Regions from separate parts of the Micromonospora sp. NPDC005206 genome, predicted to be linked through region 1. Evidence: riboswitches for the same ligand, from Rfam matches in the RefSeq annotation. Region 1 holds a riboswitch; the other holds the start of a gene.
What was found. A riboswitch is a leader RNA that binds a small molecule or an ion and turns the genes downstream of it on or off. The one in region 1 is predicted to bind cyclic di-AMP.
Positions count from the first base shown of each region.

Region 2: another riboswitch for cyclic di-AMP. It lies ahead of ABZU69_RS12430 (hypothetical protein); the one in region 1 lies ahead of ABZU69_RS24295 (transglycosylase family protein).

Region 1 is NZ_JBEXHU010000016.1:52,066-57,856, reverse strand. Features, by position in the region: gene ABZU69_RS24300 (hypothetical protein) at 213-1,379, shown strand; cyclic di-AMP (ydaO/yuaA leader) riboswitch at 1,761-1,932, shown strand; gene ABZU69_RS24295 (transglycosylase family protein) at 1,934-2,581, shown strand; gene ABZU69_RS24290 (hypothetical protein) at 2,651-2,998, opposite strand; gene dinB (DNA polymerase IV) at 3,110-4,297, opposite strand; gene ABZU69_RS24280 (GNAT family N-acetyltransferase) at 4,343-4,867, opposite strand; gene ABZU69_RS24275 (N-acetyltransferase) at 4,864-5,382, opposite strand; gene ABZU69_RS24270 (FMN-binding glutamate synthase family protein) at 5,440-5,791, opposite strand, start outside.
Region 2 is NZ_JBEXHU010000007.1:137,900-143,690, reverse strand. Features, by position in the region: gene ABZU69_RS12445 (metal-sensitive transcriptional regulator) at 1-255, shown strand, start outside; gene ABZU69_RS12440 (heavy metal translocating P-type ATPase) at 295-2,256, opposite strand; gene ABZU69_RS12435 (YibE/F family protein) at 2,699-4,075, shown strand; cyclic di-AMP (ydaO/yuaA leader) riboswitch at 4,242-4,372, shown strand; gene ABZU69_RS12430 (hypothetical protein) at 4,377-5,396, shown strand; gene ABZU69_RS12425 (carbonic anhydrase) at 5,452-5,791, opposite strand, start outside.

The sequences.
Region 1 (5,791 bases):
TATTCGCGCTAACGAGACAGATTGGCCAGTTTGGAGCGCTCCGCACCCGGCAGGGCTCCCGGAAAATTGCGACGGCAATATGCTCCCCGACAGGCCCCTTCCACTGTCAATAGACACAAGCAAATATCTCATTCTCCATTCCGATCGACGTGCGAAGCGGGGTTCAGGAATGGGCTGCCGCAGAGTGCGGATGCGCCACCATTGGGGGACACATGGCCGTCGTCGTAGTGCTAGATATCGATGAAACTCTGCGCGAGCAGCACAGCCTGACGATCGAAGTCCGCTCGGACGACGCCGGTGTGCCCGTCGCGGTGGCCGCGCTCCGGCAGGCTCTGCTCCGACTCGAAGCGACGGGAGCCGGCGGGGAGCGGGTGGGCCCGGCCGTCGTCTCGTCACCGATCGCCTTGCCCGGCGCGCAGCTCCTCGTGATCGACTTCGGCCCGATCCCCGCCGAGCATGTCCTCGCCATACCGGAGCTGCTGGCCCGGCAACTGCGCGATGCCGGTGTGCGCGACGCTCTGGTCTCGGTGGCCCGGCGCGGCCCGAGCCACGACATCGAGGAGTTCGGCGTGTCCGCCCGGGCTTACCTGCGCGGGCCACTCGGCGCGCCGTTCGGCGACGCCCCGTGCCAACTGCCCCCGCCCCTGCTGAACGTGGCGCTCGACTGGTTGCACGCCGAGCGCGGACCCGCGGACGAGCTGAGCGCTGTCGTGCTCGGCGTGCGGGTTCCGCTCACCGCCGAGGCGGCCGGCTCGGCCACCGCCACCGTATTGTCTACTCTGCCCACAGCCATCACGGTGACCCTGCTCGCCGGCGACCTCACCAACCGGCTGGTGGCCGCGACCGTCGGCGGCTACCACGACGTGCTACCGGCGGCGGCGCTCTCCGTCGCGCAGCCGCGCGCCGACCCCGCCGACGCTGGCGACCTGGCCGGGCCGATGCACCGGTTGCGCGACAAGCTGCACGCGCACAGCGGATTGCTGGTCTGGGCCGGAGTGGACGCCGAGCCGGACAGCCGTCGGGTGAGCACGCCACAGTGGTCGCAGCGGCTCCCGAGCGACGGAAAGCCGGTGACCCGGCGGCCCGGGGTGGAGATGCTCGCCGACGCGCTCATCCCCGACGCCATGTGGTACCAGATCCTCTCCGCCGGGCACCTCGACCGGCTCGGTGGCCTGCCACCCGGGGCGACGCCGCTGCCCGGCCGGCGGGCCGAGTTGACTGTCGGGGACGCCGAACAGTGGCTGCCGGGCCACCCCGACGCCCTCGCGGTTCTCGCCCGGGGCCGCGAGCTGCTCGCCGGCTGCCTGGTCGACGAGGCGCAGGCGTGGCAGATGACGGCCGCCCGGATTCGCCGTGCCACGCCGCCCGGCGGCCGTTGACCGCACCGGGCGGGACGGTCGGCGTACCAGGGGATGCGGCAAGCGGTGCGAAGTCGCCTGGTCGCCGCGACCAGCCACCGCTCGTCTGGGCACGAACCGTCGGGACCAGCCAGATCGTCTACAGCGCCCTCGGTCACGACGTCCGGTCGTACGAGTCGCCGGGACACGTCGAACTGCTCGCCGGATCGTGGCCTGGCTCCGGCACGAGACCTGAAACGCCGGCCTGATCGGAAACGGTCCATGGTGGTCACTGCACACACTTCGATTGCCCGCAACCGCTACGCGGCTCGCCCCGCGCGGCCCGGTGAAGAAGTTCACAGGGGGTGGGCGACCGTCACCGACCGTGCCTAACGTCGGTCGGGTTCGCCAATGCGGACACCGCGACCGGCAACGCCAAATCCTGCCCCCGGTCGTCGGAACCCAGTCACCCGGGCAGGAGCGGGGGACCCAACGTTCCTCGGTGCACGTCACCTCGGGGTGAAGCCGCCACCGCGCGGCCGGGCTCCTCGGCCCGAACCCGACAGCTCACCTCGCCGGCGTGGAGGAAGCCTCACATGTCATCTGCACACACGCCCCGTCATCGACGGGTCACCACCCGCCGCGTCGCCGTCGGCACCCTGGCCGTCGGCGCTGTCACCGGCGCCGTCGCCCTCTTCGGCCCGGCCGCCCCGGCGCAGGCCGGGGTCAACTGGGACGCGATCGCCCAGTGCGAGTCCAGCGGCAACTGGCACATCAACACCGGCAACGGCTACTACGGCGGGTTGCAGTTCTCGCAGAGCACCTGGGCCGGCTACGGCGGCAAGAAGTACGCCGCCCGCGCCGACCTGGCCAGCCGCGGCGCGCAGATCGCGATCGCCGAGAAGGTGCTCGACGGGCAGGGCATCGGCGCCTGGCCGACCTGCGGCAAGAAGGGCGGCTCGTCGGGCGGCTCCGCCGCGAAGTCCGCGACGAAGAAGTCCGAGTCGACGTCCAAGCCCCGGGAGCGGTCGTCGCGCGGCGAGCAGCCGGCGACCCGCAACCACAAGCGCACCGCGCCTTCCACGGACGGCAGGACGTACCTGGTCAAGCCGGGCGACACCCTGTCCGAGATCGCCCAGGCCCATCAGGTGGCCGGCGGCTGGCAGGCCCTGTACGAGCGCAACCGTCAGGTGGTCGGCGGCGACCCCGGTCTGATCTTCCCGGGTCAGCGGCTCGCCCTCTGACACACGACGCGCGGGCGCTCGACCGGACTCCGGCCGGGCGCCCGCGGGCGTGTCGAGAAGGGGTGGGCGTCAGGCGGCCGACACGGCGGCTTCGGGACGCGCCGACCAGGCCCGGCGCGCGGTCGGAACGCCCTCAGCGGGCCGGTCAGCGGATGCGGTTGTTTCCTCGCCCCGCGTCGGAGCGACTGTGGACGGTGTGCCGGCCGCACCACGGGCCAGCCGGAGCGCCTGTTCAGCGGAGCTGCGGGCCGCGCACGGCCACGGCTGGCCGGCGCAGAGCAGGTTGCGGCAGGCGCCGTCCTCGTCCGGCTCATGTGCACTGAGCACGTCGATCGCGAGCTGCCAGAGCAGCGGGTCGGTCACGTCGCCGGGACGCTGCTCGCGCCGGCTCGGACGGTTGCTGGTGTCGTCGGACATGGTGGTCCCCCCTGGTCAGACTGATCTTCACTACGTGACCCGCTGCGGCCGTCGCCAAACCCCTCGCCGCTGTGATGTCCGGCGCTTTCGCCCCGCCGCCACCTGGTGCGGTCAGTCCGGCAGCAGCGGCACCTCGACGCCCGGATCACGGCCGAGCAGCACCGCGCGGGTGAGCGCCGCCGATCCGAACCGGTCGCGGACCGCGTCCACCGCGGCGTCCAGCTCGGCTCCCGGATTGTGGTGGAACGGCAGCTCCGGCTGGACCGGGTTGTCGTCCAGGTTGCCGACCGAGACGCCGATCAGCGTGACGCCCCGCCGGTCGATCTCGGGCAGGGCGGCCCCCAGCAGCGCCCGCGCGGCGGCGAGCAGCGGCGTGGTGTCCGCGGTCGCCTTGCGGACGGTGTGCGAGCGGGTGGCCCGGGTGTAGTCGCCGAAGCGCAGCCGCAGCATCACCGTGCGCCCGGACCGTCCGGCCGCCCGCATCCGCCGGGTGACCCGGTCGACCAGGCCGGCCAGGACGGCGTCCAGTTCCGCCGGCGCGTGTGGCGTACGGCTCAGCGCGTGCTGCGCGCCCATCGAGCCGCGTCGGCGGCCGACCAGCACGGCCCGCGGGTCGCGGTTGTGCGCCAGGGCGTGCAGGTGCCGGCCAGCGCCCGCGCCGAGTATTGACACCAGCGCCGCCTCGCCGAGCCGGGCCACCTCGCCGACGGTGCGGATCCTCCGTTCCCGCAGCTTGGCGGCGGTGACCGGGCCGACGCCCCACAGCCGCTCCACCGGCAGCGGGTGCAGGAACGCCAGCTCCGCGTCGGGCGAGACGACCAGCAGCCCGTCCGGCTTCGCCACCCCGCTGGCCACCTTCGCCAGGAACTTCGTCCGGGCCACGCCCACGGTGATCGGCAGGTGGACCCGTTCGCGGACCTCCCGGCGCAGCCGCTCGGCGATGTCGGCCGGCGGCCCGACCAGCCGGCGCAGACCGCCCACGTCCAGGAACGCCTCGTCGATGGAAAGCCCCTCGACCAGCGGGGTGGTCTGCCGGAAGATCTCGAACACCGCCCGGCTGGCCGCCGTGTACGCCGACATCCGGGGCGGCACGACGATCGCGTCCGGGCAGAGCCGCCGCGCCTGCTGGCCGCCCATCGCGCTGCGTACGCCCCGCGCCTTCGCCTCGTAGCTGGCCGCCAGCACCACGCCGCCGCCGACGATCACCGGCCGCCCCCGCAGGCGCGGGTCGTCGCGCTGCTCGACCGACGCGTAGAAGGCGTCCAGGTCGGCGTGCAGGATGCTGGCCCCGGGCGACACGTACATATGTTCGCATGGCGTTCGCGATCACCACAGTGAGCTGCGCTAACAGGGCCGCCGGTCGCTGATTTCCCCGCCCGTTGGCAGCGTGTAGTGATGAAGTGACACGGCGCTTCCGTCCGGGGCGGTCCACTGCGCCGTGCTGGTGCCGGTGCACCGCCACCCGGTGCGCTCGTAGAGGGCGGTGGCCGCGGTGTCGCTGACAGCCACGTCGAGCAGCAGGTCCGTCCCGCGCTCGGCCGCCCACCGCCGTGCCCGGGTCAGCAGAGCAGCGCCCAGCCCGGTCCCGCGGGCGGTCGGCGACACGAAGAGGCGAGTCACCTCGGCGGTCGGCCGGGCGAGCGACCCGTCCGCCGGGTCGGGCAGCCGTTGCACCGCCACGTGCCCGACGATCGCCGAGTCGGCGTCGACGGCGACCCACGCGCGCGCCGGACGGGGCTCGCGTAGCCACTGGTGCGGGTCGGCGGGCCAGTTCAGCGGGTACCGGTCGGCCCCATGGACGAGGGCGAGCGCCGCCACGCATCCGTCGAGGTCGGTGGCGCGCCGCCGCCGGATCTGCGGTGCGGTCACAGCTCGTCGAACGGGCCGGCGTACCGGAACTCGCCCCGGATCGACTCCCGCCACGCGCTCAACGGGCGGGCCTGGAAGTACTGCGGGCCCCACGGCTGCGGCGGGGTGACGCCCAGCTCGACGGCCGGTCGAAACCCGAATCGCGGGTAGTAGTCGGGGTGGCCGAGCAGCACCACCAGCGGCTCGTCCCGGGCGTCGGCCGCGCCGAGCACCGCGTGCATCAGCGCCGAGCCGACCCCGCGCCGTTGCCGGTCGGGAAGCACGCCGAGCGGCCCCACGCCGAGGGCGACCGGTTGGCCGGCCACCTGGGCGCGGGTGGCCACCACGTGCCCCACCACCTGCCCGTCCGGGTCGGTCGCCACCAGGGAGTACGCGGGCAGCCAGCCCTCGTCGGCGCGCAGCGCGTCGACCAGGGTCGCCTCGACCGGTACGCCACCGTCCGGCGCGGTGAAGGCGGCGGCGTGCACCGCGCGGATGGCGTCGACATCGGCGGGCGTCTCGCGTCTGATCAGCACCGCGCCACGATACGGGGCCCCCGGCGTCCGCCTCCAGGGGTTATCGGCGAGCGCCGGTCAGCCGACGGCGGTGGGGGAGGGCGTCGCGCTGCCGCCCTGCGGCGCCTCGGGTGCCATCAGCCGGACGATCTCCGCCCGGTCGGCCGGCGAGGGCAGGCCCCACTCCGGCCGGTAGCCGTACACCTCGTGCAGGGGAGTGGAGCCGGTGCGGCCGTCCAGGATCTCCACCGCGTCGGTGCCGATCAGGCCGGGGTGCTCCACGCCGCACGCCTCGGCGACCTTCACCAGGTCCCGGCGCAGCGTCCGCAGGTAGTTGGCCGCGCGCACCGACTTCAGCGTCGGGTCCAGCCCCCGGGCCAGCCAGGCGTTCTGGGTCGCCACGCCGGTGGGGCAGGTGTCGGTGTGGCAC
Region 2 (5,791 bases), on a different contig from region 1:
GATCAACTGCTCGCGCGGCTCCGCCGTGTCGAGGGGCAGGTCCGGGGCATCGAGAAGATGGTCGACGACGACCGCTACTGCATCGACGTGCTCACCCAAATCTCCGCGATCCAGGCCGCGCTGGACAAGGTGGCGCTGGGGCTGCTCGACGGGCACGCGCGGCACTGCATGCACGAGGGCGCCGCCGAGGGCCGGGCCGACGAGATGGCCACCGAGATGATGGCGGCGGTCGGCCGGCTGATGAAGCGCGGCTGAGACCGGGTGACGCTCGCCCGGTCCGACCGGACCGGGCCGTCACTCGGTCTCCGGGTCGAGGCGTACCCCACGCAGCAACTGGGCGTTGAGCGCCACCACGATGGTGGACGCGGACATCAGCACCGCGGCCAGCGCCGGGCTCAACGCCACCCCGGCCCACGCCAGCACCCCGGCCGCCAGCGGCAGCGCCACCACGTTGTAGCCCGCCGCCCAGGCCAGGTTCTGCCGCATCTTCCGGTACGACGCCCGCGAGAGCCGGACCACGGCACCGACCCCGCGCGGGTCCGACGAGGCCAGCACCACCCCGGCGGACTCGATCGCCACATCGGTGCCCGCGCCGATCGCGATGCCGACGTCCGCCCGCGCCAGCGCCGGCGCGTCGTTCACCCCGTCGCCGACCATCGCCACGGTCAACCCCCGCCGCTGAAGCTCGGCCACCCGGCCGTCCTTCTCCGCCGGCAGCACCTCGGCGAAGACCTCGTCGACACCCCGCCGGAAACCCAGGTCGGCGGCGACCGCCTCGGCCACCGGACGGGCGTCACCGGTGATCATGGCGATGGCGCGGACGCCCGCGGCGCGCAGCTCGACGATGGCCTCCCGGGCCTCCGGACGTACCTCGTCGGTCAGCGCGAACGCGCCGAGCACGGCGTCCGGCGGCCGTACCAGGTACAGCACCGCGGCGCCCCGCGCCGACCAGTGGCCGATCGCCGCCTCCAGCTCGGCCGGGAGCGACAGGCCCAGCTGCCGCAGCAGCGCCGGACCGCCCACCGCGTACTGCGTACCGTCGACGGTGGCCTGCACCCCGCGCCCCGGCAGCGACCGGAACCCGACGGCCGGGGCCGGTCCGACGCTCCCGGCCGCCGCCACGATCGCCCGAGCCAGCGGATGCTCGCTGTCGGACTCCACGCCGGCCGCGATCCGCAGCACCTCGTCCCGCGCGACGCCGGGTGCCGTCGCCAGGTCGGTGACCACGTGCTCGCCCCGGGTCAGGGTGCCGGTCTTGTCGAACAGCACCGCGTCGACGGTCCGCATCCGCTCCAGCGCCAACCGGTCCTTGACCAGGATCCCGGACCGCGCGGCCAGTGCGGTGGAGAGCGCGACGACCAACGGAATGGCCAGCCCGAGCGCGTGCGGGCAGGCGATCACGAGGACGGTGACCGCGCGGACCACCGCCTCGTCGGGCCGGCCCAGCGCGGTCCAGACCAGCACGGTCAGCACGGCGGTGCCGGTGGCCAGGTAGAACAACGCGGCCGCGAACCGGTCCGCCAGCAGCTGGGCCCGCCCGCCGGAGCGCTGCGCCTGCGCGACCATCCGCTGGATGCCGGCGAGCGCGGTCTGCTCACCCAGCGCCTCGACGCGGACCCGGATCGCCGAGTCGGTGGCGACGGTGCCGGCCACCACCCGGTCCCCTGCCGACCGGGCGACCGGACGCGACTCTCCGGTGATCATCGACTCGTCCAGCTCGGCGCCGCCGTCGACGATCCGCCCGTCCGCCGGAACCCGCCCACCCGGCCGGACCAGCACCACCTCGCCGACCCGCAGCTCGGTCACCGGCACCGGCTCGACCCGCCCGTCCGCCGCCACCCGCTCGGCATCGTCGGGCAGCAGCGCGGCCAGTGCCGCGAGCGCGCCCCTGGCCTGACCGATGGCCTTCATCTCCTGCCAGTGCCCGAGCAGCATGATGGTGACCAGCGCGGCAAGCTCCCACCAGAAATCCAGGTCGAAGGCGCCCACGCTGGTGGCCAGTGACGCGGTGTAGGCGACGGTGATGGCCATCGCGACCAGCAGCATCATGCCCGGCGCCCGATCGCGGACCTCGCGGACCGCGCCGACCAGGAACGGCCAGCCGCCCCACCAGAACACCACCGAGCCGAGCACGGGCCCGACCCAGGACCGGCCCGGGACGTCCAGCCCGAGGCCGAGCCGGTCCAGCACCAGGTGGCTGGTCAACACCACCGGCACGGTGAGCACGAGGCAGACCCAGAACCGGCGGCGGAACATCGCCGGATCGTGCCCGGCGTGCTTGTCGTGCTGATGTGGCCCGCCGTCGGCGTGTCGCTGGTGGCCACCGGGCCCGGCGTGGCGCTCGTCGGCGGCGGGACGATCGGGGTCGGGCGGCGACGGAGCGGGCATGACTCCAACATGCCGGTCCGGAACCCGCCACGCGAGCGGTTCGACCACCCGACACTCCGGCACGACCTGCGTCCCCGGGTCGGGCTGGTTAGCATTCCGACGATGGCCCTCCGGATCCCGCTACGCAGTTGGGCAGAGGTGCCGCCACGTTGTGGCGTCACCTCCCGCCGACCGGGCCGAGCTTTCACCCTGCGTGGTCACGAGGTCGCCGTCCAGCGATCCGGCGCGCTCGTCGCCGCTTTCCCGCGGCGGCGGTGAACCGACCGGCCCGTCGGCACGTACCCCGCACCGGATCGTTGGGAGTCTCGCATTGGGTTCCGACCACACCCGCTCCGCTCCGTCCGCCCCACCCCGGGTGCGACGGATCCTCGTCGCGACGGTGGTGCCCCTCTTCGTCGCGACCGTGCTCGCCGCGGTCGTGCTCTGGCCTCGCGACGGGTCACCGCGGACCGACGGCGGTGCGAACGTGCCGCGCTACCACGGCACGGTGACCCGGGTGGTGACCGAGCCGTGCCCAGCGGCGGCGCCGAACCCCGAGGGCACACCGAGCGTCGGGGACGGGCCGTGCGGCACGGTGGACGTCCGGGTGAACGACGGGCCGGCCTCCGGCCAGCGGATCCAGACACCCGTGCCCGCCGGACCCGGCGCGCCCCGGGTCGAGGTCGACGACGAGGTCATCCTGGTGGAGCTGACCGATCCGACCGATCCGACCGCCAGCAGTTGGAACATCGCCGAACACCAGCGCGGCGCGCCGCTGCTGTGGCTGGCGGTGATCTTCGCCGCCGCGATCGTCGCGTTCGGCCGGTGGCGGGGCCTGGCCGCTCTGGCCGGGTTGGCCGCCAGCTTCGCCATCCTGCTCACCTTCGTGCTGCCCGGAATCGGCGCCGGCCGGTCGCCGCTGCTGGTAGCGGTGGTCGGTGCCGCGCTGATCATGTTCGTGGTGCTCTACCTGACGCACGGGGTCAGCGCGCAGACCTCGGTCGCGGTGCTCGGCACCCTGGGCAGCCTGGTCCTCACCGGCGTACTGGCCACCATCGTCAGCGGCGCCACGCACCTCACCGGCTTCGGCAGCGAGGACGCCACCACCCTGTCGATGTTCCAGGCCGACGTGGACCTGCACGGCCTGCTGCTCGCCGGGATCATCATCGGCTCGCTCGGGGTGCTCGACGACGTGACCGTCACCCAGGCGGCCACCGTGACCGAGCTGGCCAACGCCAACCCCGGGCTGACCCGGTTGCAGCTCTACCGGGCGGCGACCCGGGTCGGCCGGGCGCACATCGCCTCCACCGTCAACACCATCGTGCTGGCGTACGCGGGCGCCTCGTTGCCGCTGCTGCTCCTGCTCACCGCTGACTCGCGACCGATCGGGCAGATCCTGACCAGCGAGTTCCTCGCGCAGGAGATCGTCCGCAGCGGGGTCGCCACGCTCGGGCTGATCGCCGCCGTACCGCTGACCACCGGGCTGGCCGCGATGGTGACCGCAGCCGGCCGGCAGACCACCGCGCCCGCCGCCGAAGCGCCCGCCCCGCGACCCCAGCCCGACCGCGCCGAGGCACTGGCGGCGCTGAGCTCCCCGCGCACGGATCGGCCCGACCTCACGTCGCCCGACCCGACGCGGACCACACCCTCATCCACCGCCACCGACCGGTGGCCAGAGCCGAACAGGAGCACGGATACGGCATGGTGACACTCCTCAACGTGACCACGTCGGGCGTCCGCCCTGAGAACCGCATCACTGGTCACTCAGCGCCATGGCGAAATGACGCTTTTAGTCGGTATCAGGGCGTAGCTCAGCCGATGGGCTCTCGGGTAACCTCACTGCCGGTTACCGATGAAGGCGCGAAGCGGCGCCTGCGGTGCCACCGCCCAATCGCCAACCGGCGAGCCGGGAACCCAGGTACGTGGGGTGAATCCGCGACAGCGGTAGGGGCCACTTCCGCCCCGAACCCGTCAGCTAACCCGGTCGGCGGTCGACGGAAGGGAACATTGTGACGGCACCCCTACGCCGCTGGTTGACACCCGTGGTGGCCGTGATCGCCGCACTGACCGTGCTCGCCGGGCCCCTCCCGGCGCAGGCCGCCCCGACGACCCCCACACCGTCCGGGCACGAGGAGGACGGCGAGCCCCAGCTGCTCAACGACGTGATCGAGCAGACCAACCGCAAATTCTCCGCGGCCAAGTCCAAACTGAACACGTCGAAGAAGAAGCAGCTGCAGCTGGCGCTGGAGGTCGACCGGGCCAAGGCCGACCTGAACGCACTGGCGCCGCAGGTCGGGCAGATCGCCGCCCAGTCGTACCGCACCGGCCGGATCGGCCCGCTGGCGATGCTGCTGGAGAGCGAAGCCCCGGACTCGTTCGTCCAACGTGCCGCCGCGCTCGATGAGATGAACATGGTCAACGAGAAGAAGCTCGCCGAGGTCAACGCGGTGAAGACCCGCGCTGAGCAGGCCAAGCTGGCCCTCGACGCGGAGGTCCGCGAGCAGCAGAAGCAGACCGCCCTGATGGCCAAGGAGAAGCGCGAAGCGGACAAGGCCCTCGCCCTGGTCGGTGGGAAGGGCTTCACCGGCGGGCTGGTGTCGGCCACCTCACCGGTCGCCCGGCTCGGCCCGGGCCGGACCGCCGACGGCGACTGGAAGTCCGAGTCGTGCAGCCAGAACGACCCGACCACGTCCGGCTGCGTCACCCCGCGCACGCTGCACGCGTACAAGGAGGTCAAACGGGCCGGATTCAACCGGTTCGTCGGCTGCTACCGATCCGGGGGGCCGTGGGAGCACCCGAAGGGCCGCGCCTGCGACTGGTCTCTGCAGAAGAGCGGCTTCAGCCCGTGGCACAACGAGGACACCCGGACGTACGGCAACAACGTCGCCGCGTTCCTCATCCGCAACGCCGACCGGCTCGGCATCTACTACGTGATCTGGAACCGGCAGATCTGGTTCCCGGCGACCGGCTGGAAGTCGTACAGCGGGCCGTCGAACCACACCGACCACGTACACATGTCGCTGCTCTGACCCACGCTCTCCGTCGAGGGCCGTTCCGCGTGACGCGGAGCGGCCCTCGACGCGTTCAGGCGGCGGGCGCGGCCGGACCGACCGGCGTGCTGGCGTCGATCGGTCCGTCGAGCGTCGTGGCCGGCACGGCGGCCACCGGACGCACCACTCCGGCGGCCAGCCGGTACGACACCCCTACCACCGCGCACCGCCCCCGCTCCACCTCGGTGGCCAGCACGGGCGACTGCCCGAGCAGCGCCTCGACGGTCTGTGCGATGTGGATGTCGACGATGCGGCCGATGTCGTCCACCCCCTCCGCCTCGGCCCGACGCAGGCTGGGCAGCACGGCGTCGACCACCGCGCCCAGGTGCCCCTGGGGCGGGTTGCCGGTGGCTGCCGACTCACGGGCGGCCTGC